DNA from 2 places in the Rothia sp. CCM 9417 genome. Region 2 is predicted to be linked to the other one. Evidence: predicted binding sites of a transcription regulator. Region 2 holds the regulator's gene; the other holds the start of a gene.
What was found. Region 2 encodes HspR, which represses chaperone genes until heat shock. Its sites were predicted from a motif close to AAGTTGAGTCNNNNNGACTCAACTT; they were not measured.
Positions count from the first base shown of each region.

Region 1: a site for HspR is predicted at 14,375-14,399, ahead of clpB (ATP-dependent chaperone ClpB). Genes of this name have one in related genera too.

Region 1 covers NZ_JBLXXT010000001.1:376,841-392,780, forward strand. Annotated here, with positions in the region: gene ACN082_RS01710 (MFS transporter) at 1-543, shown strand, start outside; gene serC (phosphoserine transaminase) at 627-1,724, opposite strand; gene ACN082_RS01720 (metal-dependent transcriptional regulator) at 2,058-2,750, shown strand; cyclic di-AMP (ydaO/yuaA leader) riboswitch at 3,209-3,369, shown strand; gene ACN082_RS01725 (C40 family peptidase) at 3,374-3,994, shown strand; gene ACN082_RS01730 (hypothetical protein) at 4,232-4,459, shown strand; tRNA gene ACN082_RS01735 (tRNA-Arg) at 4,562-4,634, opposite strand; gene ACN082_RS01740 (hypothetical protein) at 4,746-5,441, opposite strand; gene pcrA (DNA helicase PcrA) at 5,537-8,248, shown strand; gene ACN082_RS01750 (hypothetical protein) at 8,322-8,930, shown strand; gene sucC (ADP-forming succinate--CoA ligase subunit beta) at 9,140-10,306, shown strand; gene sucD (succinate--CoA ligase subunit alpha) at 10,343-11,257, shown strand; gene ACN082_RS01765 (VIT1/CCC1 transporter family protein) at 11,500-12,621, opposite strand; gene ACN082_RS01770 (Dps family protein) at 13,022-13,525, shown strand; gene ACN082_RS01775 (hypothetical protein) at 13,651-14,271, shown strand; gene clpB (ATP-dependent chaperone ClpB) at 14,431-15,940, shown strand, end outside.
Region 2 covers NZ_JBLXXT010000003.1:166,554-182,493, reverse strand. Annotated here, with positions in the region: gene dnaK (molecular chaperone DnaK) at 503-2,350, shown strand; gene ACN082_RS06090 (nucleotide exchange factor GrpE) at 2,353-2,946, shown strand; gene ACN082_RS06085 (DnaJ C-terminal domain-containing protein) at 3,132-4,148, shown strand; gene ACN082_RS06080 (heat shock protein transcriptional repressor HspR) at 4,151-4,576, shown strand; gene trmB (tRNA (guanosine(46)-N7)-methyltransferase TrmB) at 4,682-5,503, opposite strand; gene ACN082_RS06070 (alanine/glycine:cation symporter family protein) at 5,600-7,282, opposite strand; gene ACN082_RS06065 (amino acid permease) at 7,507-8,964, shown strand; gene ACN082_RS06060 (MFS transporter) at 9,046-10,269, opposite strand; gene ACN082_RS06055 (HNH endonuclease family protein) at 10,379-11,209, opposite strand; gene ACN082_RS06050 (TY-Chap domain-containing protein) at 11,282-12,730, opposite strand; gene ACN082_RS06045 (Tex family protein) at 13,013-15,376, shown strand; gene ACN082_RS06040 (aldo/keto reductase) at 15,477-15,940, shown strand, end outside.

The sequences.
Region 1 (15,940 bases), on a different contig from region 2:
CTGAACTCGGTGGTAGCTATCGGCTCGGTAGCCGGTACACTCTTAGCTGCTCGGCGAGATACCCCACGGATGCGGTTCATGTTCGCATCCTGCCTGGGGTTTGGCGTGGCTACAGCGCTCGCGGCGCTGGCTCCCAGTCTCTGGCTCTTTGCTCTGGCACTGATTCCTCTGGGGTTGATGGCGCTGACTATTATTACTTCTGCCAACGCCTATGTGCAGGTGACCACCGAGCCTGAAATGCGCGGGCGGGTTATGAGTATCTATATGGCTGTCTTTATTGGTGGAACCCCTATCGGTTCTCCCTTGGTAGGGCTGGTTAACGATATCTTTGGGGCGCGTTGGGGGCTGGGTGTGGCCTCTGCGTCGGGTTTCCTGGCCGCTCTTCTGGGGCTGGTATGGATTATGAAGTACCGGCACCTGCACCTGCGCTATGACCGCTCAGTACCTACCCGCCTGGTTCTGCGCGCTCAGCAAAGCCCCGCTGCTGAGGGCACTGAGCCGCCGCCTGTGACAGCTGCAATTGATATCCAGGAGCCACGCTAGACTTTCACGTGGCATAAAAAGCCGCCCCGCACTGCCTCTAGGAGGTGAAACGGGGCGGCCCGGTCTTAAGAGCCGGAAGCTTTTTAGCCCGCGGTCTGCTCGACCAGGTAGTCGATACAGTTCAGCAAAGCTGATATATCGTCGGGGTCAATCGCGGTAAAGGTCGCAATGCGGAGCTGGTTGCGGCCCAGCTTGCGGTAGGGCTCGGTATCGACGATACCGTTAGCACGTAGCGCCTTAGCGATAGCTGCCGCGTCAATGCTGTCATCAAAGTCCACGGTGGTAATCACGTTTGAGCGCTCTGCCGGATTGGCTACAAAGGGGCTGGCAAAGTCTGACTCTTCTGCCCAGCGGTAGACTCTGCCTGCTGAGTCAGCGGTACGGGCCGATGCAAAGGCTAGACCGCCTTGTTCATTGAGCCACTTGAGCTGTTCGTTGAGCATGATCAGGGTGGCCAGTGCGGGGGTGTTGTAGGTTTGGTTCTTGCGTGAGTTATCGATAGCGGTTACCAGGTTGAGGGAGTCAGGAATCCAGCGGCCTGAGTCCTGAATCCGCTGTGCCCGTTCCAGGGCGGCGGGTGACCAGAGCCCCAACCAGAGGCCGCCGTCGGAGGCAAAGTTCTTCTGGGCTGAGAAATAATAGACATCAGCCTGCGAGATATCAAGGTCAAGGCCTCCTGCGGCGCTGGTTGCATCGATGAGAACCAGGGCGTTTTCACCGGCGCCTTGGGGGCGGCTGACGGGTGCGAAAACACCGGTTGAGGTTTCGTTGTGAGGCCAAGCGTATACATCAACACCTTCCTCAGCGTGGGCAACCGGCCTAGTCCCTGCAGGGCTGGTCAAGACGGTAGAGTCTGCCAGGAAAGGAGCGGCCTGGGTGGCGGCTGCGAACTTAGAGCCGAACTCACCAAAGGTGAGGTGCTGGGCTTTGTTCTCGATTAGCCCAAAGGTGGCGGCATCCCAGAAAGCAGTAGCTCCGCCGTTACCAAGAATTACCTCGTAGCCCTCGGGCGCAGAGTAGAAAGAACGCAGACCCTCACGGATTTCACTGACCAGGTTCTTGACAGGGGCCTGTCGGTGGGAGGTTCCCATAAGATGCTGGCCTGCCGCTTGAACAGCGGCAAGCTGTTCGGGGCGAACCTTTGAAGGGCCGGCACCAAAACGGCCATCGGCTGGGAGCATATGGGATGGAATGGTGGGGAAGTCGGTCACGGTGTCTCCTCGTAAAAAGTAGGGGCTAAGCGCAGATAGCGGATGCGTGGAAAGGGGGAGGGTGCTATCTGCCGTCCTACTCTTTCTATTGTGACGGTGATAGGGGTGCTTGTCGGCTAGGGCGGGGCAAGAACCGCAAAAGAGGGGCTGAAATTTACAGAGTGAGAAGTAAGAGGGTAGAACTGTGCAAACCTGATCGGGCAGGGTCACGCCCAAAAGCCTGGGCACGGCATACAATTAATGATAATGACTGCACTGTTTGCCTAGCCCTAGCGGGGTGGGCTCGGAACGAGAGGAGAAGGCATGACTGACCTGATTGATACTACTGAGATGTATCTGCGAACTGTGCTCGAACTTGAAGAAGAGGGTATTACCCCTATGCGAGCTCGAATCGCCGAACGCCTTGAACACTCTGGGCCTACCGTCTCCCAGACTGTTGCCCGTATGGAACGACACGGCCTGTTGACTGTAGCGAGCGACCGTTCTCTTCAACTCACCGATGAAGGCCGCCACAAGGCTGTTGAGGTAATGCGTAAGCACCGTCTTGCTGAACGCCTACTGGCCGATGTGATTGGTTTAGAAATGGAGTACATCCACGAAGAAGCCTGCCGCTGGGAGCATGTGATGAGCGAGCGAGTGGAACGTCGTCTCCTGGAACTCCTCAACGAACCTAAGTTCTCGCCTTACGGTAATGCTATTCCTGGTTTGGAGGAGCTGGGTGCACAGAGCCAAGAGAACGATGGACGTACAGTCACCATGTCGATTGCGGCTAAAGATTCCGATGAGGATGACAGGTTTACCGTCTCTCGTCTGCCAGAGTTTATTCAGACAGATGTTGAGCTATTAAAGCGCTTAGGTGATGCAGGAATTGTCTACGGCGCAACTGTTTCTATTGTGGGGCGTAAGGACGGCTCCGTTCTGGTGCACGCCGATGGTGAAGATGAGTCCTTGATCCTGAACGCTGAGGTAGCAGAAGCTATCGTCGTCAAAAGGTAACATCTTGGTAACAGAAAAGAGGCTTGGGTGAGCGCCTAGGCCTCTTTTTTGTTATCAAACTGTTATATTCGCTGCTTCCGGGAGGCGGTAGGGGGCGCGGTGATGGGTCCTGGGGCCCTCAGTAGTGCCGTCCAGTGAAGTTTTTTAATTAAGTGGCGGGTTTCTCATTGGTGCCCCCTGATGGGAGGGCGCGGTGGCTCCTGGGGTAAAAAACTCTTCTTTATATGACCCCAGTCACCATAATTTCAGCTTGTCAGAACGGGTTTTTTGACAGCTTTCAGAGCTTTGTTCCCGAGGTGTGACCTGCAGGCAATAGGTAACCCTGCTTACTTTCTAGGGTTGGAAGCCGCGACTTTTGTAATCAAAACGTGACAATATCTGAAAGTGTGTGTAGTGTTTTGATTTGTGCTCATCACTGGTCGGATTAGCACCCTGCGGACTGAACGCCTAGTTCTGCCACGGTTCACAGGTTCACTCACAAACATCATCAGGCAGAAGCGGGGGACCCAACTTTGGGATCCTGTACTAGGAGCCCTTGGGGTTAAGTTACCTTCACCGGTAGCCGAGCGTACTTCATGTTCGAACCCGACAGCTCACCTCGTCCGGCAATGGAGGAAAACACAATGACTAAGTCAACTATCATTCGCAATGCAGGTATCGTTGCAGCTTCAGGTGCCATGCTGGCCGCTTCAGTTGCTCCCGCAAACGCTTTTGCAGTAGCAGAAACCGCTACCGCTCCCGTTCAGTCCGCTCCTGCGCTGGCTGTATACGACAACCAGGCTTACAACTCCTACAGCTACAACTACGAAACCGTTGCCCCTGTAGAAAATACCTCTGTTGTAACCACTCAGTCCAACACCGTCGCTGAGCTTCCCAGCAACGTCGATCTCTCCACCGCTCGTGAAACCGTTCTGGCAGCTGCTTACGACGGCCTCGGTGGCGCCTACGTATGGGGTGGCAAGTCCTACAAGGCTTGGGACTGCTCAGGCTTCGTATCCTACGTTTACGCTCAGGCTGGCATCAACCTGACCGCCTACACCTACGCTATGGCAACCCAGCTCACCCCTACCGCTAACCCCCAGCCCGGTGACATCGTTTTCACTAACGGTTATGCACACGTTGGTATCTACGTTGGCAACGGCCAGATGATCTCAGCGCTGAACCCCTCACAGGGCACCATGCTGACCGCTGTTGACGGTGGCGGCTTCATGCCTGTTGACGGTTACTACACCGCAGGTATCTAATAAGACTTCACCCTAGGGTCCTGCCAAGGCGAATAGCCTCGGCTTCCCTGAGGTAGTCCAACCACAGTTTTCCTGGTCGTAAGAGAAAGCTGTGAGTATTAAAGAATTCCTACCACACATCACACGGTATGGATCCCCCCAGTAGGCCTAAGCCTGCTAATGCGCACCAGACGACCAGCTGGGGCGCATTTTTTATCCCCTTTTTCTATTCCCTTACGCGCAGCTAGGATATAGCCTATGGCACCTCAATTTGAAAGCCCCAGGAACGCATCGGATCAAGAGTTTACCTATATGGCTGTGGGTATGATTGCCGGGGCGGTCCCCGGAATTGTTATTGGTCTGCTTATCGCCCTTTTGGTTGGCCACGCTGCTATGTGGGTATCGATTACCGGTGGTGTGGGTATCGTCATCGGCTTGCTGATCTCGCGTGCCCTCTACCGTAAAAAGCAGAAGAAGCTCCCGTAGGAAAAGGGCTGCTAGGGCTATAAAAAGAATGTTCATTCTCTCATAAGCTGAGGTCTAAACGCGAAAAACCCACCTACCAGAGTAGGTGGGTTTCTCTGTCTGTGCCCTCGAATGGATTCGAACCATCGACACCCGCTTTAGGAGAGCGGTGCTCTATCCCCTGAGCTACGAGGGCAGGCAACCCCATCAGTTTACAGCATTGAGGAGCTAACTCTAAATACAGGCCGTGTGTGAGCTCGTCATTCAAAGCCCCTTGCCGGGGTACTCCTTGACCCCGAACTCAGGCTTATGACTGGCCGGGTAGCTCACCGCGTGAGAAAGCATCAACCTTAGAGCGGACAAGACGTACAGCCAGATACCCTAGCTGAAGCAGGCAGAGTACAAAGAGTCCCCAGCGAAGTGCTATGAGCAAAGAAGCCAAAGCTGTAGCGGAGCTGAGCGGGTTGGCAATAGCCTGATCCAGCGCAAAACCACCGGCCATAAATACACCGGCGTAGGCAAGAGGAAGGGCGAGCATCAGCCGGCCCAGAAGTAGCTCAAAGCGGGAAGCCCTAACCATATTCCACCAGGTAAAAGCAAAAATGAGGGGTAAAATCAGGCCCGTTGAGCGGTGCACAATCTGGTAGCTACGGATACCTTCTTCGCCCAGGCCAGATGCCAGAGCCTCTAGGTGCTCAGCATCAAAGCTAGCCATGAGTTCAGGGGCAGTCACACCTGCAACTGTCGAAATACCGGGCAATAAGATGAGGTAGTAGTAGAGAAGGAAGAGGGCTGTGACCGCGAAAGCCACTCCCACAAAGATATAGGAGCCGCCGCCTTTTTCCGGTTGGGCAGCTAACTCCGCTGCGCTGTAGTCGGTGATAACCCGCGGTTCTGCCTGTGCCTTTAGTCTGGACCGTGCTGCAGGCGGAGAGGGAGCGGGGGAGTGTACTTGTGTATTCTCGCCATAGAGGCGCTTCTTCTGACCTTTTGAAAGACCCATACTGTCTATCTTATCTGTCAGCTAAAAGCTGGGGCCTCGAAAGTATGTTCGCCTAAAATGGTTATTTGACGGTTGAATCAGGAAAAGAGCCCACCATGTTTGATGACGATGATTTTATGCCCACCTCTCGGGCACCCAGGCCTCAGGGCGAAAGCGCAGAAGAGGCCCCGCCTATGGGCCAAGCTGGGGGAGGGTACTACGATGAACCCGACTGGCTCCCTAGTCAAGATCCTGCACCGGTTCCCACCGCCCCAGCTGATCTGGCTGAGCTCGACTTCCTGCCACCCTCCTACCAGATGGGTGGTGCTCAGTTTGGCGGTCCTTCCCGTCAGCCCGCTTGGCAGGTCCAACCGCATAGGCTCCTTGAAGGCCTGAACGAGCACCAGGCTGCAGCCGTTGAACACGCTGGCTCGCCTCTGCTCATTGTTGCTGGTGCAGGATCCGGTAAAACCCGCGTCCTCACCCACCGTATTGCCTACCTGCTGGCGACCGGGCGTGCTCACCAGGGTCAGATCCTGGCTATTACCTTTACCAACAAAGCGGCCGCAGAGATGCGTGAACGTATTACCGACCTCGTTGGGCCAAAAGCTCAAAATATGTGGATTTCCACCTTCCACAGCTTCTGCGTGCGTCTACTTCGCCGTGAAGCTAAGAACCTGGGCCTTAAAACAACTTTCTCAATCTACGATTCTGCCGACTCCCAGCGCCTGCTAACCCTGATTATCAAACAGCTCAACCTGGACACTAAGAAGTTCACCGCTAAGGCCGTGGGCAACCGAATCTCCAACCTGAAGAATGAGCTGGTGACCGCCCAGCAGTTTGCCCAGGAAACCTCCCCCAGCGACCCCTGGGAAGCTGCCATCTCTAAGATTTACAGCATCTATACCGAACGTCTCAAAGCGGCCCACTCACTTGACTTTGATGACCTGATCTTGGAAACCGTCAACCTGCTTCGGAATCACCCGCAGGTAGCCGAATACTACCGCCGCCGCTTCCGCCATATCCTGGTGGATGAGTACCAGGACACCAACCACGCCCAGTACCAGCTCGTTCGCCAGCTGGTGGGGGCTCCCGCTCAAGGCCCGGAACCCGGTGCGCCAGGGCCCTACCCCGATGCCTACCCTCCGGCAGAGCTGACCGTTGTGGGTGACTCTGACCAGTCCATCTATGCCTTCCGCGGTGCTGATATTCGCAATATCACCGATTTTGAGCAGGATTACCCCACTGCTCGCACCATTTTGCTGGAACAGAACTACCGCTCAACCCAGAACATCCTGAGCGCGGCTAATGCCGTGATTGAACGCAACCCCGGCCGCAGGCCCAAGAAACTCTGGACAGCCAGCGGCGATGGCGCAAAAATTACCGGCTATGTGGCCGAATCTGAGCAGGCCGAAGCACGGTATATCGCCCAGGAGATTGACCGCCTGCGTGACGAGTACGGAACCGCGCCGGGTGATATTGCGGTCTTCTACCGGACCAACGCCCAGTCCCGTACCCTGGAAGAAATGCTCATGCGAGTTGGTCTGCCCTACCGGGTGGTGGGCGGCACCCGCTTCTACGAACGCAAAGAAATTAAAGACGCCCTGAGCTACCTGCGAGTTCTCGTCAACCCCGATGATGATATCAACCTGCGCCGGATTCTCAACGAGCCTAAGCGCGGTATCGGAACTAAATCGGAGAGTGTGGTTGCCGACTACGCACGAGCCAACCGCATCTCTTTCATGGCAGCCCTGCGCCAGGGTACCGAAGTTCCGGGGCTGGGCTCTGCCGCGGTTAAGAAGCTGGCCGTTTTTTCCCAGCTCATCGACGACCTGGCCCAGATCGCACAGACCGAGTCTGCCGCTACCTGCCTAGAAGCCGTCCTGGAACAGAGCGGCTACCTGGCTGCCCTGCGTGAATCCAAGGATATTCAGGACGAGTCCCGGGTAGAAAACCTATCGGAACTGGTAGATGCTGTCCGCGAGTTTGAGATTGATAACCCCGGTGCAAGCCTCGAGGACTTCTTGGAGCACGTTGCCCTGGTCGCTGACGCTGACCAGATTCCCAACAAGCCAAAGCAGGACCAGGAAGGCGGCCCCAGCGCTGCTCAGATTGCGGCAGAGGTTGCCGAGGCTCGTTCTCAGGGCGTAGTTACCCTCATGACCCTACACACGGCTAAGGGCCTAGAGTTTCCGGTGGTCTTCCTCACCGGTATGGAGCACGGACTCTTCCCTCACCAGCGTGCCCTGACCGATGACTCGGAGATGAGTGAGGAACGCCGACTGGCTTACGTTGGCCTGACTCGCGCGATGGAACGGCTTTACCTGACTCGTGCCGAGAACCGGTCTATGTGGGGCCAGAGCCAGTTCAACCCACCCTCCCCTTTCCTTGAAGAGATTCCCGAGGAACTTATCGAATGGAAACGTACCGGCTCCACTTATTCGATGGGTGGCCTTAGCTACGGCGGTGCCTACGCTGGCGGCAGGGGCGCTTGGCGGTCAGAAACTGGCACACCGGCTTACGGAAGCTCTAGCTACTCTGCTCGCTTCGATCAACCTCAGCGCAGGTCTTCCCCCTCGATAGCTGAAGTGAACGGTTCTGCCTCCTACGGCTATGCCGCCGCAGCAGGCAGGGTCTCGCGGGTACAGCAGAATAAGGAAATTCCCCTACTCTCCGTCGGCGATACTGTAGAGCACACAACTTTCGGTGAGGGTAAGGTTCTGGCACTTGAAGGGGCAGGAGACAAAACGGTGGCTAAAGTTCGTTTTGCCCGCGAAGAAAAGCGACTGCTTCTGCGCTATGCGCCATTGACCAAGAAAGATAGCTAATCGTGGCCGCTAGCGCCCTAAGGGGGTATCATGCCTTTGCCGGTTCTCTATCATGCCACAATGAGGTAGCTCGATGAACAATGACAGTAGTTTGCCCTCGGTTGCTGAGGAGTTCGCTCATGCCATGGACGAGGTCACCGATACCCGTATCCAGCTTCAGGAAATATCTGACCTGTCGCTCTTCCGGCTTGAAGTGGACCCTGCTAGCTCCGCCGCTCACCGTTTAGAAAAGGTACTGGGAGTTTCCCTCCCCGAATTACCCGGCCAGGTCAGCGGTGACGCATTAGCCCGCTACATGCTCTACGGTACCCGACAGGTCGTAGCCTGCCTTTATGTCGAAGCAGGGGTCTACCTGGTCGTGACCCGCGTTGATCCGGTGAAACTAGGGCGAGCTTTAGCTACTGCCCTAGGGAATGATGAGGGTCTGGTTCTTGATGTATCAGTTAACCGCACCGTCCTTAACCTTAGCGGGCAAGCAGCTGCGCAGGTGATTGACCAAGTTGTAGCTTTTGACTTCCCACCCGATGTCTTTAAACCGGGGCAGGCCATGAGCTGCCGGGTTTCTGAAGCCAGGATTATGCTATGGCGTATTGATGAGATGGAGTACCTCATGGTTCCGAGGGCTTCAGACACAGCACCGTTCTTGGTCAATATCTTGGATGCCTGTGCCCTCCTTAAGTAGCTGAGCCTAGCTCTGCTAACTTGATCGTACTTAACTGGGTCGCTCAATATAACTTGATAAGTTAGCTCCCTTGCTGTGAAGTGCGCTAAAGTTGCTCATGGAGAGGCTTCTGTGTGCTCTGGCTCTCGCTGGGGGCACGTGGAGGCTTCGCATTTGTAAAGGCCTGGCCCACACGGCCCGGCACGACTTCGACGAAGAAGGACACTCCTGTGGACCTGTTTGAATACCAGGCACGAGATCTCTTTGAGAAGCACGGTGTACCCGTGCTCCAGGGCATCGTAGCTACCACCCCAGAAGAAGCAAAAGCCGCTGCCGAAAAAATTGGTGGCGTCACCGTTGTCAAAGCACAGGTCAAGGTAGGCGGCCGCGGTAAAGCGGGCGGCGTTAAGGTTGCTAAGACCGCCGATGAAGCCTACGAGTATGCTCAGCAGATTCTGGGCATGGACATTAAAGGCCACACCGTTCACCGCGTGATGATTGCTCAGGGCGCTGACATTGCCGAAGAGTACTATTTCTCTATGCTGCTTGACCGGGCTAACCGCTCCTACCTGGCTATGTGTTCGGTGGAAGGCGGCGTGGATATTGAAACTCTGGCCGTTGAGCGCCCCGAGGCTCTGGCCAAGGTAGACATCAACCCCATTGAGGGAATTAGCCCCGCTAAGGCCGCTGAAATCGTTGAGACAGCTGGCTTTGCCGAGGACACCCGCCAGGCTGTAGCCGCTGTACTGGTCAAGCTGGGCGAGGTCTACAAGAAGGAAGATGCCACCCTGGTGGAGGTCAACCCGCTGGTCAAGACCGGTGACGGCAAGATTCTGGCACTGGATGGCAAGGTCTCCCTGGACGATAACGCAGAGTTCCGCCAGCCCGATCACGAGGCCCTGGTCGATAAGAGCGCAGAGAACCCCCTCGAAGCCAAGGCCAAGGAAAACGAACTTAACTACGTCAAGCTCGATGGTCAGGTCGGCATCATCGGTAACGGTGCGGGCCTGGTTATGTCCACCCTGGACGTTGTAGCCTACGCTGGCGAGAACCACGGCAAGGTCAAGCCCGCTAACTTCCTGGATATCGGTGGCGGCGCTTCTGCTGAGGTTATGGCCGCTGGTCTGGATATCATCCTCAACGATGAGCAGGTCAAGTCTGTGTTCGTCAATGTCTTTGGTGGTATTACCTCCTGTGACGCTGTTGCTAACGGTATCGTTCAGGCTCTTGAGATCCTGGGCGATAAGGCAACCAAGCCCCTGGTCGTTCGCCTTGACGGTAACAACGTGGAAGAAGGCCGCCGCATTCTTTCTGAGGCCAACCACCCGCTTGTACACCTGGCCGAGACTATGGACTCCGGTGCCGATAAGGCCGCCGAGCTGGCTTACAACGCTTAATTCACCGCGAAAACACAGATTTAGAAGGTTTTTATTATGTCTATCTTTTTGAACAAGGACTCTAAGGTCATCGTTCAGGGCATCACCGGCGGTGAAGGTACTAAGCACACCGCCCGTATGCTGGCCGCTGGTACCCAGATTGTGGGCGGCGTTAACGCCCGCAAGGCTGGCACCACCGTTACTCACAAGGACGCTTCGGGCCAGGATATCGAGCTGAAGGTTTTTGGCTCTGTGGCTGAAGCTATCCAGGAGACCGGCGCAGACGTTTCAATCGTCTTTGTACCCCCGGCCTTTACCAAGGACGCTGTTATTGAAGCGATTGACGCTGAGGTTCCCCTGGTGGTTGTCATCACCGAGGGCGTGCCCGTAGGTGATACTGCCGAATTCTGGGCCTACGCCAAGAGCAAGGTCAATGCTGAGGGCAAGCAGGTCACCCGCATCATTGGCCCCAACTGCCCCGGTATCATTACCCCCGGTGAATCCCTGGTGGGTATTACCCCCGCCAACATCACCGGCAAGGGCAAAATCGGTCTGGTATCTAAGTCAGGCACCCTGACCTACCAGATGATGTTTGAACTGCGCGATATTGGCTTTACCACCGCTATCGGTATTGGCGGTGACCCCATTATTGGCACCACCCACATTGACGCTCTGGAGGCTTTTGAAGCTGACCCTGAGACCGAAGCGATTGTGATGATTGGTGAGATTGGTGGTGATGCTGAGGAGCGTGCCGCTGAGTTTATCAAGGCTCATGTGACCAAGCCTGTTGTTGGCTATGTGGCTGGTTTTACAGCTCCTGAGGGTAAGACTATGGGCCATGCTGGTGCGATTGTCTCCGGTTCTTCGGGTACCGCTCAGGCTAAGAAGGAGGCCTTGGAAGCTGCTGGTGTGAAGGTGGGTAAGACTCCTTCTGAGGCTGCTCAGCTCATGCGTGAGATTTTTGCCTCTTAGAAAGTAGCCTTTCTCTAATTATTAGAAGATAGAGAAGGACAGATAAGTATCTGAGCAGGGGTTGGAGCTATAGGCTCCAGCCCCTGCCTTTTGTCGGTCAACAAGAGCAAGTAGGTCAGGGCTGATGGGCGGGCAAGAACTAGCGGATAGGGGCAAGGCGCTAGCTAGCCTAAAGGGTATTGAGGCCAGGGGGCGGTAGCTTGAGACAGTGGTCCTGAGCGCTTGCTCAGAGAGATTGCTGGCTAGGCCAGAGCCACATTAAAGGCCAGCCCCAGCAAGTAGGTAGCCAGGGCAGCTCCGTAGCCAATAGCTAGCTGACGTAAGCCACGTTTGAAAGGCGAAGCACCGGAGAGTAGGCCCACCACGCCACCGGTTAGCATGAGGGCAAGGCCTACCAGCAACATGGCTAGCAACATAGCGAATGGACCCTGTACCCCAAAGATGTAGGGCAGGATCGGAATGAGAGCGCCGGAGGCAAAGAAGCAGAAGCTTGAGGCGGCAGCTCCCACATCGCTACCCAGCGCACCGTGTTCTACCCCCGCTTCCTGATCCTCCTCAAGGTCGCGGAAAGAGAGTGAGGGGTCGCAGTCGCAGGTGAAGTGCCCAAAGCGTTCCATGGCACGGTGGTGGGCTGCCTCCTCGCTCATACCGCGGGCCTTGTAAATCAGCTCTAACTCATTCTGGTTAATATCGAGCTGGTGGGCTACATCGAGGGTGACCTGGGTGGGGCGGGAGGCATCGAGTAGCTCGCGCTGGGAACGGACCGATACAAACTCACCGGCAGCCATAGAAAGCGCGCCTGCCAACAGGCCTGCGACACCAGAAAGAAGAATCATAGAGTTGCTGACCCCGCTAGCGCCAACACCCATGATGAGCGCAGCATTAGAGACAAGGCCGTCATTTGCGCCAAAGACAGCGGCGCGGAAGTTGCCAGAAAGCTTTTCTCGGCCAGCGGTAGAAAGGGCTCGAATGATTTCCTCATGGATAGCCTCATCGGCTGCCATAGCCTCAGTTGCATCGGGATCCTCCGCGTAGGGGGAGCGTCCCTCGGCTCTTTGGGCTAGGGCAAGAACGAAGACTGAGCCAAAATTTTTGGCTAGAAGTTCAAGAATACGGGCCGAGACCGAAGGTTTGGGCTCAGGAAAAGCGTGTTCTCCAAGAAGCTGGCGCCAGTGATTCTGGTGGCGGTATTCGGCCTGGGCTACTTGGCCTAAGATTTCTGCCTCTTTACCGTGGGTGCGTTCAGCCAGCGCAGCGTAAATGCGAGCTTCGGAGATTTCTTCTGCTAAATAACGCCGCCAGCGGCGAATTTGGGCCTTGCTGGGTGTTGTGCAGGGGGCAGTATATGGGGTGGGTGCTGTCACGATCTTTTACTCTTAGGTCTGGAGCTGGTAGCGCTGGGGCGAGCCCCCTGTGGCTGACTCTTACTCTAGTCATAGACTGGGACCGGTGGCAACGGTCAGCTAGAACCCCGGGGGATATGTTGTAAATCACATAAATGGTTTATGGTCTTTGGTGGGTAGAGCAGGGGCTGGCTAAGATCCCTTTGGGGAGAGTGTTGTACCCAGTCAGTTGCGCTGAGGTTAGCCTTGCTTACCTTCTGTTTTAGGCAGAATACCTTGTCAAATCAGGGTTTCCTTATTATGATTTACTCAGAATAAGCCTTGAAATGGCGGCAGGGACAGCGTAAGGTTGGAACTACACAGCAGGCCGAAACCCACAGCTTGGGATCGACCTGATTACCTAACAGGAAGTTTAAGAATCATGAGCAAATACGCATCATTTACCGTACCGGGCCTCACCGAAGAGTCTGGCCACCACGTAGCTGACGTCCTCCAGCTCCGCCTGCACGCCCTCAATGACCTGCACCTGGTCCTCAAGCATGCTCACTGGAATGTCGTTGGCCCCAACTTCATCGCAGTCCACGAAATGCTGGACCCCCAGGTAGACCAGGTGCGCGGCTTTGTTGATGCCATCGCAGAGCGCATGGCTACCATGGGTGTTTCCCCCAACGGTCTCTCAGGCGACCTGGTAGAAAAGCGCACCTGGGCCGGATATGATGTTGACCGTGCTGACGCTATGACCCATATTCGTGCTCTTAATGACGTCTATAGCGCTGTTATCGAAGACCACCGTGCTGCTATTGCTAAGGTGGGCGATATTGACCCTATTACCGAAGATTTGCTGATCGGTCAGACTGCCGAACTGGAGCTCTTCCAGTGGTTCCTGCGTAGTCACCTCGAAGATGGGCAGGGTAACCTCAGCTAGCAGGTAACCCTCGCAACTCAAAAGCCGGGGTGGCTCACCGTCAAGAGGTGGGCCACCCCGGCTTTGTGGTGCCTGCTTCTTGTGAGGACTAAGAAGGGTGGGCCTAAAATGGGGGAGTGAGCCAAATGCAAAAAACCTCAGCCAATCACCTACCTCCGCAGGGCCCTCAGTCGGGTGCTCCTGGTGAGGCCCGGTCACACCCCTACTTGATGAGACAGGGCGGGCTCCTGACCAGGGCTATTTTCTACCTGGCTGTTCCCTGGGCACTTCTCTCGGCCCTGTGGGTGGTTGCTGGGCGCTCCCTGTTTGGTGCCGACGGTAGCCTGCTGCCAATTTTCGCCATCTCACTAGGGCCGATCCTGGCGGGTTTGATGCTAGCTGCAGCCTACTTCTCGGGCAAAGAAATGAAATTACAAAAAGCTGGTAAACGGGCAGGTCTACCGCCGAGGACCGCGCTTGTCTGGGGTGCCACCTGGCTGATGGCCCTCATCTTCGGTTTTTTGGTCCCCGACCGCCTGGATGGAACTGTTGTCTCGGCGGCATCGTCACTACTGGGGGGTGACTTTATTGGGCTCTCAGCCGGTTTCGGCAACCCAGCCGGTATCCTCACTTACGCCTTTGCAACTGCCTCCCTGCTCCTTTCCCTGAGTAACTGGCGGCGAGCTGAATCGGTCTCCCGCGGTGTCGATGATTCTGTCAAGGAAGAATTGGAGCGGGCAGAATCCATATATGATTTCTTGGATTGAGCTAGCCGGACTCGGTGGATTGGCCTTCTTGCTCGGTGGGTCAAGGGTGGGGAAGGCCTCAGCTACCTGGTGTATATAAGTTGAGTGTAGTAGACTCAATTATGAGTTGAGTGAAGTACACTCAACCTTAGGGAAAAGACCTACTAGCTCAGGAGAAAAATGTCAGCGCAATTCACCAGTAAAAGCCAAGAGGCCTTATCGGCCGCCAACCTTAACGCCCAAACCGCAGGCAACCCCACCCTCGATACACCCCACCTGCTCAAAGCCTTGCTTGACCAGCGCCAGGGCGTAGCGGTTGCGGTCCTCAAAGCCGCAGGGATCGATGTTGATGCACTCTCAGTTGCGGCATCCACTGAAATCTCCAAGCTCCCCAAAGCCTCAGGAGAATCCACCGCCCAAGCACAGCCCTCACGGGCCCTGCTGAGCGCCATTCAAACAGCCCAGGCTAAAGCCGGAACATTCGGGGACACCTACATCTCCACCGAAATCCTCCTGCTCGCCCTAGCTGCAGGTAACGACGCAACCGCCCGTGCCCTCACCGCCGCAGGTGCCAGCGAAAAAACCCTAGAAGAAACCATCCCCCCAGTCCGAGGAGACCGCACCGTGAGCACCCCCGACCCTGAAGGCACTTTCGGTGCCCTCGAACAGTACGGCACCGACCTCACTGCCATCGCCCGCGAAGGCAAACTTGATCCCGTCATCGGCCGAGACAGCGAGATCCGCCGCGTCATACAGGTACTTTCCCGCCGCACCAAGAACAACCCCGTACTGATCGGGCAACCCGGTGTCGGTAAGACCGCCGTCGTCGAAGGCCTAGCCCAACGCATGGTCTCCGGCGACGTACCCGAAACCCTGCGCGGCAAAACCCTTATCTCCCTGGACCTGGGTGCCATGGTCGCCGGTGCCAAATACCGTGGTGAATTCGAAGAACGCCTTAAAGCCGTACTCGAAGACATCAAAAAATCCGAAGGCCAAATCGTCACCTTCATTGACGAAATCCACACCGTCGTCGGTGCCGGTGCCAGCGAGGGCTCCATGGATGCGGGCAATATGCTCAAGCCCATGCTAGCCCGCGGCGAACTACGCCTGATCGGTGCCACCACCCTGGACGAATACCGCGAAAACATCGAAAAAGACGCCGCCCTGGAACGCCGCTTCCAGCAAGTCTTTGTCGGTGAGCCTTCTGTGGAAGACACCATCGGCATTCTACGCGGCCTCAAAGAACGCTACGAAGCCCACCACAAGGTAGCCATCGCAGACTCCGCCCTGGTCGCCGCCGCCAACCTTTCTAACCGTTACATTCCCTCCCGCCAGCTCCCCGACAAGGCCATCGACCTGATCGACGAGGCCGCCTCGCGCCTGCGCATGGAAATCGACTCGGCACCCGAAGAAATCGACGTCCTCCGCCGTGCCGTAGACCGCCTCACCATGGAAGAACTGGCGCTCGCCAACGAAACCGACCCCGCTTCCCTCGAACGCCTAGATGCCCTACGTGCAGATATGGCCGACAAGAAGGAAGAACTCGACGCCCTCAACGCCCGCTGGGAAGCTGAGAAAGCCGGACTCAACCGAGTGGGCGACCTCAAAACCCAAATCGACGAGCTGCGTTCCAAAGCAGAAGTAGCCCAACGCGAAGGCAACCTGGCAGAAGCCTCCCGGATCCTTTACG
Region 2 (15,940 bases):
ATCGGACAAGCAGGTTAGCGCCCAAAGAGCTTGGCGAAGAAGCCACCGCTTGGTACAGCTACCGCTTTCTCTGCTTCAGTATGCTTGCCATTGCACCATTGTCCAGGAGGGACTGAAGCCTTCACGGTATCTATATGCTGACCACAGCCAGCCCAAGTGGTCTTAGAACACAGCTTGCAGTTAACAGGACGGCACATTATTTTCTCCTAAAGCGAGGAATCTTTCACAAATAATTATACCCCCAGGGGTATTGAATCAAGTAACGGGGTGCTGGGGTCGTGAAGCCTGTAGAGGTGAGAAGTGGGTGTTTTGCCTGGGGTGGCCTGACCGTCCGCTGCAGATGAATAAATTTATTGCAAAAAAGTTGAGTCTTTTACACTCAACTCTCTTGACTTCTGTTTCAAATCTGTCAGACTAGAGAGTGAGCCAAACGGATTGAGCCTATTTGACTCAAGATGTTTGCAAGACTTTCAAGTAACCCAACTCAATAGGAGAACACATCATGGCACGTGCAGTAGGCATTGACCTCGGTACCACCAACTCAGTTGTATCAGTCCTCGAAGGCGGCGAGCCCGTCGTTATCGCAAACGCCGAGGGCGCCCGCACCACCCCCTCCGTCGTTGCCTTCAGCAAGGACGGCGAAGTCCTGGTAGGCGACGTCGCCAAGCGTCAAGCAGTTACCAACGTTGACCGCACCATCGCATCCGTCAAGCGTCATATGGGCACCACCTGGACCCAGGAGATCGACGGCAAGCCCTACACCGCTCAGGAAATCTCAGCTCGTACCCTCATGAAGCTCAAGGGTGACGCGGAGGCCTACCTGAACGATAAGGTCACCGACGCAGTTATTACCGTTCCCGCCTACTTCAACGACGCTGAGCGTCAGGCCACCAAGGAAGCCGGTGAAATCGCAGGCCTCAACGTCCTGCGTATCGTCAACGAACCCACTGCCGCAGCACTCGCCTACGGCCTGGACAAGGGCAACGAAGACGAACTGATCCTGGTATTCGACCTCGGTGGCGGTACCTTCGACGTCTCTCTGCTCGAAGTTGGTAAGGACGAAGACGGCTTCTCCACCATCCAGGTTCGCGCAACCTCGGGCGATAACCGCCTGGGTGGCGACGACTGGGACCAGCGCATCGTTGACTGGCTCCTGGAACAGGTCAAGTCCAAGACCGGCGCCGACCTGTCCAAGGACAAGATCGCTCTCCAGCGTCTGCGCGAGGCCGCTGAGCAGGCCAAGAAGGAACTCTCTTCTGCAACCTCCACCAACATCTCCCTGCAGTACCTCTCCGTTACCCCCGAGGGCCCCATCCACCTGGACGAGAAGCTGACCCGCGCCAAGTTCCAGGACATGACCAGCGACCTGATCGAGCGCACCAAGAAGCCCTTCAACGACGTTATCGCTGAGGCAGACGTCAAGGTTTCGGACATCGCTCACATCGTTCTGGTCGGTGGCTCAACCCGTATGCCCGCAGTAACCGAGGTAGTCAAGGAACTCTCCGGTGGCCGCGAACCCAACAAGGGTGTTAACCCCGATGAGGTTGTCGCCATGGGTGCAGCCCTGCAGGCCGGTGTGCTGAAGGGTGAGCGCAAGGACGTTCTGCTGATTGACGTCACCCCCCTCTCCCTGGGTATCGAGACCAAGGGCGGCGTGATGACCAAGCTGATTGAGCGCAACACCGCGATACCCACCAAGCGCTCTGAAACCTTCACCACCGCTGAGGACAACCAGCCCTCCGTATCGATTCAGGTCTTCCAGGGTGAGCGCGAGTTCACCCGCGACAACAAGAACCTGGGCACCTTCGAACTGACCGGTATCGCCCCCGCTCCTCGTGGCGTACCCCAGATCGAGGTCACCTTCGACATCGACGCTAACGGCATCGTTCACGTCTCCGCTAAGGACAAGGGCACCGGCAAGGAGCAGTCCATGACCATCACCGGCGGTACCTCACTCTCCAAGGACGACATCGACCGCATGGTCAAGGACGCCGAGGCTCACGCAGAGCAGGACAAGGCACGCCGCGAGGCCGCCGAGACCCGCAACGCCGCCGAGAACTCCGCTTACTCCATCGAGAAGCTCATCAAGGAAAACGGCGACAAGCTGCCCGAGGATGTCAAGACCGAGGTTCAAGCTGACGTTGACGCCCTGAAGGCCGCCCTTGAAGGTGAAGACGACGAAGCCGTCAAGACCGCCTTCGAGAAGCTGCAGGCTTCACAGACCAAGCTGGGTGAAGCTCTCTACGCCCAGGCTCAGGCTGATGCCGCCGCCGGCGAGGGGGAACAGGCTGAAGACGATGACGTTGTCGATGCCGAAGTAATCGATGAAGACGACGAGAAGAAGAACTAATCATGGCTGAGAACACCCAAGAGCCCACAGAACCCCAGGGCGGTGACCCCTTGGAAGAAGCCTTCCAGGCACCTGCTGCTGAGGGCCACCCTGAGCCCGACGGTGTTTCCGCTCAGGCTGCGGCAGGCGAAGAGTCTGCCGCCGCCGAAGCGGAATCAGAAGCTGAGGTTAGCCCCGATGCGGCCCTAGCGGCTGAGCGTTTGGAAGACCTGCTTCGCCTCAAGGCTGAGTTCACCAACTTCAAGAACCGCACGGCCAAGGAGAAGGAACAGCTCCGCGACTTCGTGGTTGCTGACCTAGTTTCTGCGCTGCTGCCGGTGATTGACGATATTGATGCCGCCCGCAAACACGGCGACCTGGAAGATGGCCCCTTTGCCGCTATCGCAACCAAGCTGGAAGAGACCCTCACTAAGCAAGGTTTAGAGCGCTTTGGCGAGGTAGGGGAGCCTTTCGATCCGCAGGTCCACGAGGCTGTTTTGCAGCAACCGACCAGCGAGGTTGAACCGGATGCAGTCTGCATGGTCCTGCGTAATGGCTACCGGGTCAAGGACCGCCTGGTCCGCACCGCCCAGGTAGCTGTGGCAGTGGCCGAATAAAACAGACAAGGGGCGGGCGCCCGGCCTGATAGATCAGGTTGGGTGCCCGCCTTTTACACCAGGCAGGGAACCAGAATACTGGGTTGCCCCTACCTGCACACATGAAGAGGGGTTTGCCGTGAGCAAGACCCCAAGATAATAAGCACAGCATAAAAGACTTAAGATCTACCTCGGAAGGAGAGGCAATGGCGAGCGAAAACTGGCTCCATCAAGATTTTTATAAGGTACTGGGCGTAGCTGAGTCTGCCTCCGAGGCAGACATCAAGAAGGCCTACCGCAAGCTAGCCCGCAAGTACCACCCCGACCAGAACCCAGGGGACACGGCCGCAGAAAAGAAGTTCAAAGAGGTCTCCGAAGCCTACGACGTCCTCTCAGATGCCAAGCAAAAAGAAGAATACGACCAGATCCGCAAGTACGGAGCTGCAGGCTTCGCAGGGGCTGGTGGTGGTTTCCCCGGGGGTTTTCCCGCAGGCGCCGCAGGCGCAGGTGGCTTTCCTGGAAGCGCCGGTGGCTTTCCCGCAGGCGCAGGTGGCTTTCATACCTCCTCCGGCGGCGCCAACATTAATATTGAGGACCTACTTGGGGGCATGTTCGGTGGCGGCGGTTTCGGTGCCAGCAGCGGGGGCGGCTTCCCCGGCGGCTTCTCCGCTCCGGCTCCCAAGGGCGAGGATGCCACCACTAGCGTCCGCATTTCTCTGAAACAGGCCTACCAGGGCGGTGAAGTATCGGTCTTCCGCCCCGGAGGCTCCCAAACCACGGTCCGTCTGCCCCGCGGAGTTAAGGACGGCCAGAAAGTCCGCCTGCGCGGCAAAGGCCACCCCGGTCACGGGGGAGCGGGCGACCTCATCGTTACGGTGAGAGTCGATGCCCACCCCGTTTTTGAACGCCAGGGTGATCATCTGCTGGTCAAGGTTCCTGTCAGCCTGCAAGAAGCCTTGCACGGTGGTGTTATTGAAGCGCCCACCCTCGATGGTTCTACCGTCAAACTCCGCTTGGCTGCCGGCTCACCAGCCGGCCGGAAACTGCGGGCCAAGGGGCGGGGCTTCGTCACCAAGAAGGGTAGCGGCGACCTACTGGTCATTCCCGAGGTTCAGGTACCTACCGACCTGAGCCAGGAGGCCTCTGATGCCTTGGATAACTTCCTGGCGCTGGCACCACAGGTTAACCTACGGGCTGAGCTTTTGCGGAAGGCGGCTGAGTAACCATGGAACTTGAATCTGACCGGCCGGTCTTTGTGATTTCTGTGGCCGCAGAGTTGGCGGGTATGCACCCCCAGACTCTGCGCCAGTATGACCGCATGGGGCTGGTTCAGCCCTCACGAGCTCCGGGCCGGGCTCGCCGCTACTCGGAGCGGGATGTGCTCAAGCTCCAAGAGATTCAGGAGCTTTCCCAGTCCGGTGTCTCCCTCGAGGGGATTAAACGTATCATGCAGTTGGAGAACCGGGTAGAGGCCCTCAAGGCCCGTAACGCGGAGCTGTTGCGTGAAAATGAGGTCCTACGCCACCGCCTACAGGAGGGCGCTCGTGTGTTTGCCGCCGGGACGTCTGGCGGTGCGGTGCACCTGGCGCGCGGACAGCGTCCGGCGCCCCGCCCCAAGTCCCAGGCCGTGGTGCTCTACCGCCCCCGTTAATCTCTTCTTGCCTAACCCCCCGTCCTTTCTCTCTTGTGCCCGGTTCTAAACACCGGGGCTAAGAGAGAAAGGACGGGGGTATCAAAAAGTAGAGGATGCCGAGCTTTAGCGGCGGATATAGGTCAGGTCGTGGGCGCGGCGGCCAGCCTCACCGGCCTTACGCTCAAAGGAAGTCACCACACGGCCCTCCCAGCGGGGAGCCCAACCGCCAACGGGGTCATCCTCACTGGTGTTCTCACCGGCGTGAGCGTTCACAAAGTCGGGGTGGGCATCGAGAACTTCACGCATAACCAGGGCGTATTCTTCCCAGTCGGTTGCCAGTCGCCAGGTACCGCCGGGCTTGAGCACGCGGGCTACCTTATCGGCAAAAGCCGGGGAGACCAGGCGACGCTTGTGGTGGCGAGCCTTATGCCAGGGATCGGGGAAGAAAACCCACAGCTCATCGACAGAGTTCTCTTCAAGCAGGTTATCGAGTAGCTCTGGGGCGTTAGCCTGCGCTACACGCACATTCTCTACCCCGGCCTGGCCCATCTTGAGCAGCAGGTCGGCAATGCCGGGGGTGTAAACCTCAACAGCTAGGAAATTGGCTTCGGGGACCTGACTTGCCCGGTGGACAATGGCCTCACCCAGGCCAGAGCCGATTTCAAGGACCAGGGGCGCACCGGCGCGGCCGTAGAGCTCTTCCGGGTTAAAGACGGCACCCTCGGCAACTGAGGTGTCACCAATATTGCGGGGGAGGTCCAGCAGGTGGGTGGGGGCGTAAGCATCCCAGGCTTTCTGGCGGCGGGCGGTCAGGCGGTCACCGCGACGAACAAAAGAGTAGGGCTGACGGTGGAACTTCTCGGGCACCGGAGCGTTTAAATCTTCCCCGGCAGCGGTGCGTGCTGCCTTCTGCTCGAGGTCTTGCTTCTGCTTATTGGTTTCCATAACTCTCCTTGCGAGGTTGAAAGGGTAGCCGGTGCTCGCGGAAACTCTAAGCGCCACCGGTAGCTAAGGCACCCATTATAGACCCCGCCCCCCTAATTAGGATTGAGGGGGCTCTGCTGCCCTGGGATCGGTGGGGGAGCCAAAGGTGGGTTTGGCCTGCTGGATAATCGGCAGAGAACCAGTGACCAGGGGGATGCTCCCGGTATGCACCTGCTCAACGGACACATCGTAGACCTTGGAATCTTCCTTGGTCATAAGGTCTTCCTCAATCATCTTCTGAGTGATTACTTTGAGGCGGGTGGTGTCGGGGTGCTCTAGGGCGGGTTCGCTTTGGCTGAGGTCTACCTCGTGGTCAATCTGGGCATCCAAGCCACCGGGTAGGCCGTACATGAAGCCGTCAATAGTATCGACCGTGGCAACAAAGTTGGGGTCGTGGGTCAGGTACTTCTTGGTTTCACGGGCGACCAGGCCTGAGAGCAGGATGAGGCCAATGAGGTTGGGGATAGCCATCAGGCCGTTCATGATATCGGAGAAAGTAAAAACTACAGACAGGGGAGCGACTGCGCCCAGCCCGCACATGAGGGCAAAGACCATGCGGTAGCCAGTAATGGCTCGTTTACCGCCGCCCAGGGACTCAAGGGCGCGCTCACCGTAGTAGGACCAGCCCAGCACGGTTGAATACCCCAAAAGCACCAGGCAGAGGGTTACCACATAGCCGCCCCAGGGCCCAGGAATACCGGAGGAAAATGCTTGGGCGGTGGCAGTAGCCGGTTCGGAGTTAGTCCAGGTGCCCGTGGTCAGCAGAATGAAACCGGCCATGGAAATCACCACAAGGGTATCCACGAAAGTCTGGGTCATGGAGGCCAGGCCCTGGCGCACAGGGTGCGACGTCGTGGCAACTGAAGCGGGGATAGAGGCGGTACCCATCCCTGACTCGTTAGAGAAGAGGGAACGTTGGGCACCGACCTGTAGGGCAAAAATCATTCCTGCACCGACCGCCCCGCCCAGGGCTCCTTGCCCGGTGAAAGCTCCCCGCAGAATCATGGCAAAGGCCTCCGGGATCATAGCGGCATTACGTGCCACAATGTAGCCACCGAAGCCTAGATAAAGCAGAATCATCAGGGGAACACAAAAAGCGGCAATCTTCGAGACTGTCTTAATGCCACCCAAAAGAGCCAAGGCAGTTAGGAGGGCAAGGACAAGGGCGGTAGCCCAGGATGGTACCCCTAAGGAGTGCTCCAGGTTAGCGGAGATAGCATTGGATTGGGTCATGTTACCAATGCCAAAGCAGGCGAAAACACAGCAGATAGCAAACATTGTTGCCAGGAACTTGCCAAAGCGGTTAGGGATGCCTCGTTGCAGGTAGGCTTGGGGGCCTCCTGTCAGTTCCCCCATCTTGTCACGGTGACGGAAACGGACACCCAAAAAACATTCTGAGTATTTAGAGGCCATGCCGATAATAGCGGTAACCCACATCCAAAAGAGCGCCCCGGGGCCACCGATACTCAGGGAGAGAGCGACACCCACAATGTTGCCGGTACCCACCGTTGCCCCCAGGGCCGTGCTCATAGCCTGGAAGGATGAAATGTCACCTTTTGCGCCCTCCTGCCTGGCTCGGCGACCAAACTGCAGGCTCATTGCCTTGGTAAAAAGTCTGATTTGAATTAGGCCCAGGCGGACAGTCAGAAAAATGCCGGTGCCCACGAGAAGCGGTAGCAAAAGCCAGGGACCCCAAATGATACGGCTGGTTTCATCGAGTACCTGCTGGAGAGCGTCCACGCGATTTTTCCCATCTAAATTATGTTTTTTGGAGTGAGCGAACTTTCATCAATTTATCATGAATCCTGCCTACTACCCGGTACTGAAAGATATGAGGAGCAAGAGGGCTTAGACTTGACCATAACCACTTAGTCTTATGAGCCTGATCATCCCTCCCAGGGACCCACTGGCCCCGGATGAAGAGGGCAAAAGCAGGCAGGACACAACAACATCAGGGGGTGCTTATGGCAACAACCGAGAACACACCGGGCCTAGAAGAAAAGGAAGGCCTGCAACGCGGGCTTTCCAACCGGCATATTCAGCTCATCGCTATCGGTGGAGCGATTGGTACCGGCCTCTTCATGGGCTCCGGCAAAACGATTTCACTGGCTGGCCCATCCTTGCTTCTGGTCTACGCGATTATTGGGGTCGTCATTTTCTTGGTTCTGCGGGCCATGGGAGAGCTACTCCTCTCTAACCTGAGCTATAAAACCTTCAACGATTTCATCACCGATATCCTGGGGCCCAGTGCTGGCTTTCTCATGGGCTGGTCCTACTGGTTTACCTGGGTTGTCATCGGCGTTGCAGATATTATCGCCATTACCGGCTATGTCCACTTTTGGTGGCCTGATTTACCCGCCTGGATTCCCGCTGTCTGCTTGATTGGCTTGCTCCTTACCTTGAACCTGCCCAGCGTCAAGAACTTTGGCGAAATCGAGTTCTGGTTCGCTTTGATCAAAATTGTTGCCATCGTCCTTCTTATCATCGTGGGAGCGATTATGGTAATTGCCGGCTTTACCTCACCCAGCGGACAGCGGGCATCGGTGGAAAACCTCTGGAATGACGGCGGTTTCTTCCCCATGGGCGCCAGCGGCTTCTTCGCGGCCTTCCAGATCGGTATTTTCGCTTTCCTGGGTGCCGAGCTCATAGGCACTACAGCTGCCGAAACCAAGAACCCCACTGTGACCCTTCCCCGCGCTATCAACGCGGTGCCTCTTCGTATTATCGTCTTCTACGTTTTGACCTTGGCAGTTATTCTGATGGTCACACCCTGGCGCACTATTGACCCTGAGCAGAGCCCCTTCGTTGAAATGTTCACCCTGGCAGGGCTAGCTATTGCCGCACACCTGATTAATTTTGTGGTGCTGACCAGCGCTACCTCATCGGCCAACTCAGGTATTTTCTCTACCTCCCGCCTGATTTTCGGTCTGGCTCAGACCGGTAGCGCCCCGGCTATCTTTGGCCGCCTCTCCAAGAACGGTGTACCGCGCAATGGCCTTTTCCTCACCACGGTGCTACTCTTCTCAGGCATTATCCTGCTCTACTCGGGAGACTCCTTAATTGAGGCCTTTACACTGGTGACCACCGTGGCCTCGGTACTCACCGTAGTAACCTGGTCTCTGATTATGGTCAGCTACATTAAGTACCGTAAGACCCGCCCCGAACTGCACGAGTCATCTGTCTATAAGCTCCCCGGCGGCATCTACACCTGCTACCTTGTTCTGGCTTTCTTCGTGGGTGTTATTGTCCTGCTCTTTAGCTATGAAGACACCCGCCAGGCCCTGATTGCTATGCCTTTCTGGTACGCCTTGCTTGCCCTTGGCTGGTTCTTCATTCACCGTAACAACCAGGGAACAACTCTGAAAGCCCGTGCCCGCCAGAAGGCGCTGGAGCACCAGGAACATGACTCATCAGCTCAATAGGCCCTAGAGGGTAAGTTGCTGAGGCCCGCTACCGGTACACCCGGTGGCGGGCCTTTGCCCTAGCTGATGGCATACAAGTTCTTATCCCGCAGTGTCTGCCCCTTGAGAGGGGAGATAGAGCGCAGAGAGCAGACAGCAGAAGAAAACCATGGCGGTACAGCTCAGCGCCAGCCCTTCCCAGCCTGCATGGGGCAGAAGTAGCCCTGCCCCCCAACCGATAAGAGCTGAACCCCCGTAGTAGAAGGAGTTATAGAGCGCAGTCGCCTGCGATTTTGCAGGGCCAGCCAGCGCACCTGCCCAGCCGGAGGCAAGCGCGTGAGCGGCAAAGAAAGCCGCAGTCAGTAGCGCTAGGCCAGCTATGACCAGTGGCAGGTGGCGGGCCAGGGTGAGTAGGATTCCTCCAGCCATGAGCAGACAGGCCGCCAGGAAAACCCGTTTGAGCCCTCCGCGCTGGGCCAGCTTACCGCCAAACCCCGACGAAACTGTACCCAGCAGGTAGATCAGAAAGATAAAAGAGAGCAGGAGCGGTGAGAGGTGGTAGGGAGCGGCCTGGAGCTTGAAGCCGATGTAGTTGTAGATGCTGACGAAGGCACCCATGAGGGCAAACCCTGCGGTGAAGAGGGTTACTTCTTGACGGTTGCGCAGCAGTGCCCCCACTTTTGCCCAGGAGCTGTCAGCGTAGGGGGCAGAGGCTGCAGTTCTTTGGCAGGGACGGTCATGTGAGGCAGGCATGAGCACGATAAAGATTAGCGCGGCCATGAAGCCGGTGAAGGAGACCGAGAACATAGCTACCCGCCAGCTTAACAGTTCGGTCAGTGCCCCGGAGAGTAATCTACCGATGAGCCCGCCCACGCTGGTTCCTGAGATATAAAGCCCGGCGGCCGCAGCCCGGACCGAAATATGGGCTTCTGTCACAATGACGGCTACCGCCAGCCCCGCAACACCGCCCAGAAAGGCCCCTTCGAATGTTCGAAGAACAAGGAGCAGAGGGTAGAGCTGGATCCAGGGGGTTATGAGCCCCAGAAGGGTTGCCCCGCACAGAGCTAGGGTCATGGTGCGAACCCGCCCCCAACGGTCAGCTAATGCCGCCCACAGGAGGGTGCAGAGGGCAAGACCTGCGGTGGAGCAGGAGATGGTGAGAGCGGCGCGGTCCGCTGAGATAGCCAGGTCGCGGGCTATCTGGGGAATCAGTGGTTGGGGGGAATAGAGCTGGGCAAAGGTTGCGACCCCCGCAGCAAAGAGGGCTGTGAGCAGCCGCCGGTATTCACGGCTTCCGCCCCGGTAGCCTTCAAAGGTGTAGGTCAAGGTCTTCCTCCGGGCCTTGGTGACAGGTGGCACATCTAACCTTAACCGGGGAGATCTCTGTGAGTGTCTTTATTGCGCTGGGTGACACACCGGCAAGCCGGTCAAAGCGCTAGCCACGAGCAAAGCTGGAACGGTAGGCGGGCTGATCTGGGCAGGTTGCCAGGACCCCCTGCATGGCTCGTTTTTCCGCTGAGGTGATGGTCAAATGATAGGCAGCCTTGACTGAAATCTGCCGGGCAACGTACTCGCACCGGTAGCCTGTTTGGGGGAGCCAGCTAGCGGCGTCCTTATTGGACTTGGTGGTGTTGCTGAACTGCCCGGCTGCTTGGAGGTTGAGCGGGTCGTTTGCTATAAGGGTGCGCTCTGTGAGACTCCACTGCCAGGCCCCTGAACTCCAGGCGTTAGAGAGCGCTACAACATGGTCAATGGGCACAGCTTCGCTGGTTTTTTCACCGCGCCTGAAGCTAATGATCTCGGTGGTGTAGGGGTCAGTAAGGGTCCCGGAAAGCACCTTACAGTTCTTAGATAGGTCCAGGTCGGTGAGGTCCCTGGCCAGAATATCATTGCGTTGGTCACACCCATTGCCGTCAATATCCTCCCAGGCCTGGCCGAAAGCTGAACGCTTGTAACCGCCCCCGCTATAGGGTTTGGCCACGGTGATGGTTTCAAGGACCTGGGAGGCAGTCGAGTAGGTTTCGACCCCTGAGCCCGCGAAGCCGGTGCTGACCGGTCGTCCACCACCGGTGATGCTCTCAAAACCGGCGCGGAGATCCCAGTTATGGGATCGCAACCAGAGAGCACCGGTGACCAGCAGAAGAACCAGAAGAATGATCGCCAGGGTTGGCTTGTATCCCGAGGAGGAAGAAACTCCCCGGCGCTTGCCCGTAAAACCGGAAGCTGGAAGACGCGGTGCCCTGCGGGCCTTCTTGAAGATTGCCATAGGCACACCATTCTAGCGGTGCGCACAAGAAAGCGCAGGGCTCAGAACCTCAAACGGAGCGGGAGGTGAGCTTTAGCTAAAGTCCTCGACCACAACGTAGCCTTGGCCTGTTACCGGCACCATGGGGATAGACCCGGTGCCAGGGTGGGCAGCATCTACGGTGGCGCTACCGGTGGGGTCATCAGACTGGTAGTAGTCAGGCTGGCCGCACCCCATGCCCATGCGCATGGCGCTAATAATTCCATCGGCGGCGTCGGTCACAGAGAGGAAGTTCCGGGTCCAGCGACCTGAGCCCGTGGGGGCGGTCCAGCCCCGGTTGAGCAGGGCTTGGGTGTCGAGCTGAACCAGGACTGTCTCAAACTCGTCGGGTGAGGTGAGTTCACAGAAATAGCCAGCCGGTGAGCGCAGGATATTGACGTAGCTGGTGTAGTCACCGGTTTCTACAACCTCCGGTGAGATGTAGTAAAGGCGTAGGGACAGGTTCCAGGGGAGCTCTTCAAGGCGCTGACGCATGACATCGGTGAGTTCCTGCCAGGCACGGGCTATCTGCTCATCGTCGGTGAGAGACTTGGGCCGGACAACGCCGATTCCCTGCGCCTGGATATCTTTGATTTTGAGGGAGCCTGTGGGCGCGGAAGCCTGCTGATGCCCCCCACCCGCGGGTATGCTGGCGGCCGCGCTGCTCAGGGCATCACTAATCATCTGGCGGCCTACCTGTAGGGCCCGGTTCCAAGAGTCATATTTGGCGCGGACAGCACCCAGGTGAGGCACCCGGCCAGTACGGGCGGGGTCTTCGGCCCAGCTACCGTAGAGCAAGACGGAGGGTTTACGGTCGTAGCGGATGCAGTAGCTGAGGAAATCGCCCAGGGTATTGCGGAAGGTGCGTTCGCTCAGGCTCGTTGCAGCCAGTTTGAGCCCGTGGGAGTCCGCATGCGGCGGGCAGATGCCGACTTTGAGCAGAGCCCTGCTCCAGGAACGGTTGCCCAGGCGGTCTTCGATGAGGGCGCGAGAGGGCGGCCAGGCGAAGTCGTCCCGAGAGATGTAATCAACTTCTGCCGGTAGGTTGACTACAAAATCGTCGTAAGTCTGCTCATCGAGCTCGGTGTAGGGGTGCTCTGCCATGTATTTGAGAGCGGCACCGATGCGGCCCACCACCTCGGCGATTACCTGAGCGGGTACTGAGAAAGATTCCAGCATGCGGGGCAGGTCCTGGACGATGGTGGGGTCAAGGCCCGTCGCGGCGTACTCGTAGTCAGCTTCTAGGTCGTAGGTGATAGCAACCGCGTACCAGAGGGCTGATGCCATCAGCACATTGGTGTGAATCTGCTCTTTGCGGCCCTCAAAGACCCAGCGGCCCGAGTTGATAGCGCGTTCTAGCAGCTCACGGTCAATGCTGGGGTAAAGAACAACGATCCGGCTAAAGGCCTCAGATGCAGTCCACCCCATACGGGCGAGGCCGGTTAGCAAGGAGCCATAATTCTCGCAGAAGTCGGCGTATTCGAAATCGGTTGCATCTGGCACGTGGTTCTCCAAAGCAAAGGGGACGGGTGAACTGGAGGGGGAAGAAACCTGTAGCTGAGGCTAGGCCATAGATATATGAGATCCTGAGTCCCCTGACACCACTTTAGGTGGCTGGGCACCTGTCTGACCACCATAGGCCCAACTGTTACAGACAAATAAGCTCATTATGACTCTCGAACCTGCCATGGTACAAGGCGGTGCCTTGGCCGGTCAGCACGGTATAAATAGCCCGCCTAGCGGCATAGGTTCTGGGCACTCTGTCTTAATGAGAAACTAGAAACTATGACAAGAGCAGGTGAGGCAGAACTTTCCCCCATTGAGCAGCGGATTGCCCAGGAGCTGGGCGTCCGGCCAGAGCAGGTGATAGCGGCTCTTGCCCTGCTCGATGACGGCGCTACCGTCCCCTTTATCGCCCGCTACCGCAAGGAAGCGACCGGTGGGTTAGACGATACCCAGCTTCGTACCCTTGCTGAGCGGTTGCGTTACCTGCGCGAGCTGGAAGAGCGCCGGGTAGCCATCGTCAATACCCTGCACGAGCGGGCTGTCCTGACCGAGGAACTAGCCCGGGCCTTGGCGCTGGCACCGACAAAGAACGAGCTAGAAGCCCTCTACGCCCCGCACAAGACCAAGCGCAAGACCCTGGCTTACCTAGCACGCGAAGCCGGCCTGGACTCTCTGGTGGAGGACCTGCTAGAAGTACCCTTTGCCCCCACCGCAGATATTGCCGATGCCTACGTTGAGCCGGAGCTTGCAGACGCTGAACCCGGAACCGTAGAAGCCACCGTCGCCTCCGTTGAGAATGCCCTGGAGGGTGCCCGTGCTCTGCTCATTGAACAGGCCGTGAGCGACCCCACCCTGGCAGAGACCCTGCGCCAGCGCTTTACTCGCAGGGGTGTGATTACCTCCCGGCTCATTGCTGGACAGCAGGAAACCGGCGCTAAGTTCAGTGACTACTTTGAGTTCAACGAAGAAATCCGGCGGATCCCCTCCCACCGGGTGCTGGCCCTGTTCCGTGCGGAGAAAGCCGGGGCCGTCAAAGTCAATATCGATGTAGATGTTCTGCCCCCGCCCAAGAGCCAGCTCAAGGGTGCGGCCCGCGAAGCCGCCGAGATCCTGTCCGAGGAATACGAGCGCGAGCGCGGCTGGTACGAACGCACCGTAGCTGAGGCCCTGGGCATTGGTGCCCAGGTACTCAACACTGTCTCGGATGAGCAGATGGTGCTGGGCTGGCTGGCCAAGACGGTGCGGCTGGCCTGGCGGCAACGGCTGCTCCCGCGTCTTGCCAGCCAGGTGCGTACTCAGCTCTTTGAGCAGGCCGAGAAGGATGCCATTGCCGTCTTTGCCTCTAACCTGCGCGATGTTCTGCTAGCCGCCCCGGCCGGTTCCCGCCCCACCCTGGGACTGGACCCCGGCCTGCGGACCGGGGTTAAAGTGGCCGTGGTGGGCGCTACCGGCCAGGTGCTGGAGACCGCCGTGATCTACCCGCATGCCCCCCGCAACCAGTGGGAGGCCGCCCTGACCACCCTGGAAGAACTGGTGACCCGGCACTCAGTAGAGTTGGTTGCGGTGGGTAACGGCACAGCCAGTCGGGAAACCGATAAGCTGGCCGGCCAGCTCATTCAAGGCCTGACCGCCGCCGGGCACCGGGGTGTTCAAAAGGTCGTGGTCTCCGAAGCCGGGGCGTCAGTCTATTCCGCCTCAGAACTGGCCTCGCGTGAACTGCCCGGGTTAGACGTCTCCTTGCGCGGAGCCGTCTCCATCGCCCGCCGCCTGCAAGACCCCCTGGCCGAGCTGGTCAAAATTGACCCCCAATCCATTGGCGTGGGCCAGTACCAGCACGACGTCACCCCGGCAGCCCTGACACGCTCGCTGGATGCTGTGGTAGAGGACTGCGTGAACGCGGTAGGCGTGCTGGTCAATTCTGCCTCCCCGGCTCTTTTGGCGCGGGTAGCTGGCCTCAATAAGACGATTGCCGAGAATATTGTGGCCTACCGGACCGAGCACGGCCCTTTCACCTGCCGCCGTGACCTGCTCAATGTACCCCGCCTGGGGCCTAAAGCCTACGAGCAGGCCGCTGGTTTTGTGCGCATTGTGGGTGGGAGCGAAGCGCTGGATGCCTCCGGTGTTCACCCCGAGTCCTACCCGCTGGCCCGCACCATCGTGCAGGCCGCCGGTGGCTTGGACGGTAGCCGGGTGCCCTCAGAAGCTCTCAGCCAGCTTGACCCCCGTAACTTTGTGACCGAGAGCGTGGGCCTGCCCACCGTTACCGATATCTTTGCTGAACTTAGCGCCCCCGGGCGCGACCCCCGCCCCTGCTTCCGCACCGCCGCCTTTGCTGAGGGCGTGGAAAACATCAAGGACCTGGCCCCGGGCATGATTTTGGAGGGAACCGTCTCGAACGTGGCTGCTTTCGGTGCTTTCGTGGATATTGGGGTTCACCAGGACGGGCTGATTCACGTGTCGCAGATGAGCGAAAACTTTGTCTCAGACCCGCACACCATCGTCCACTCGGGGCAGATTGTGCAGGTGCGGGTGGTGGAGGCTGACCCTCAGCGCCGCCGTATTTCGCTTTCCCTGCTTCTGGAAGATACCCGATCGGCTCATCGTGGGCGGGGCGCCCAGCACAAAGGTAAAAAACGTCCCTGAGCCTAAGATCTGGTTCACCACTACCGAACACTACTAGCCGGGAGCCAGATCACGGGCATACAGTGGGAGGTAGCCAACCCCCCGCGAAAGGATACCTTCCATGACTTCTGCACCCCGTCTAAGCTTTAACGACGGCAAGACCATTCCCCAGCTAGGCTACGGTGTCTGGCAGGTAGAGAACGACGTAGCCGAAAAGGTGGTGGGCCTGGCCTTGGAAGCCGGTTACCGTCACATCGACACCGCCAAAATCTACGGGAACGAAGAAGGCACCGGCAAGGCTATCGCGGCTTCCGGTCTTGCCCGCGAGGAAGTTTTTGTGACCACCAAGGTCTGGAACGACGAGCAGGGCTACGAGCAGGCTATGACCGCTGTGGAGGCATCCCTGAAACGTCTGGGCACCGACTATGTTGACCTGCTCCTGATTCACTGGGCTAAGCCTTCTCAGGGCCTCTACGTGGAGACCTGGAAGGCCCTGATTGAGCTCCAGAAGCAGGGTAGGGCTAAGTCGATTGGTGTGTCCAACTTCCCCGAGGAACAGCTCCGCGAGATTATCGCCGAGACCGG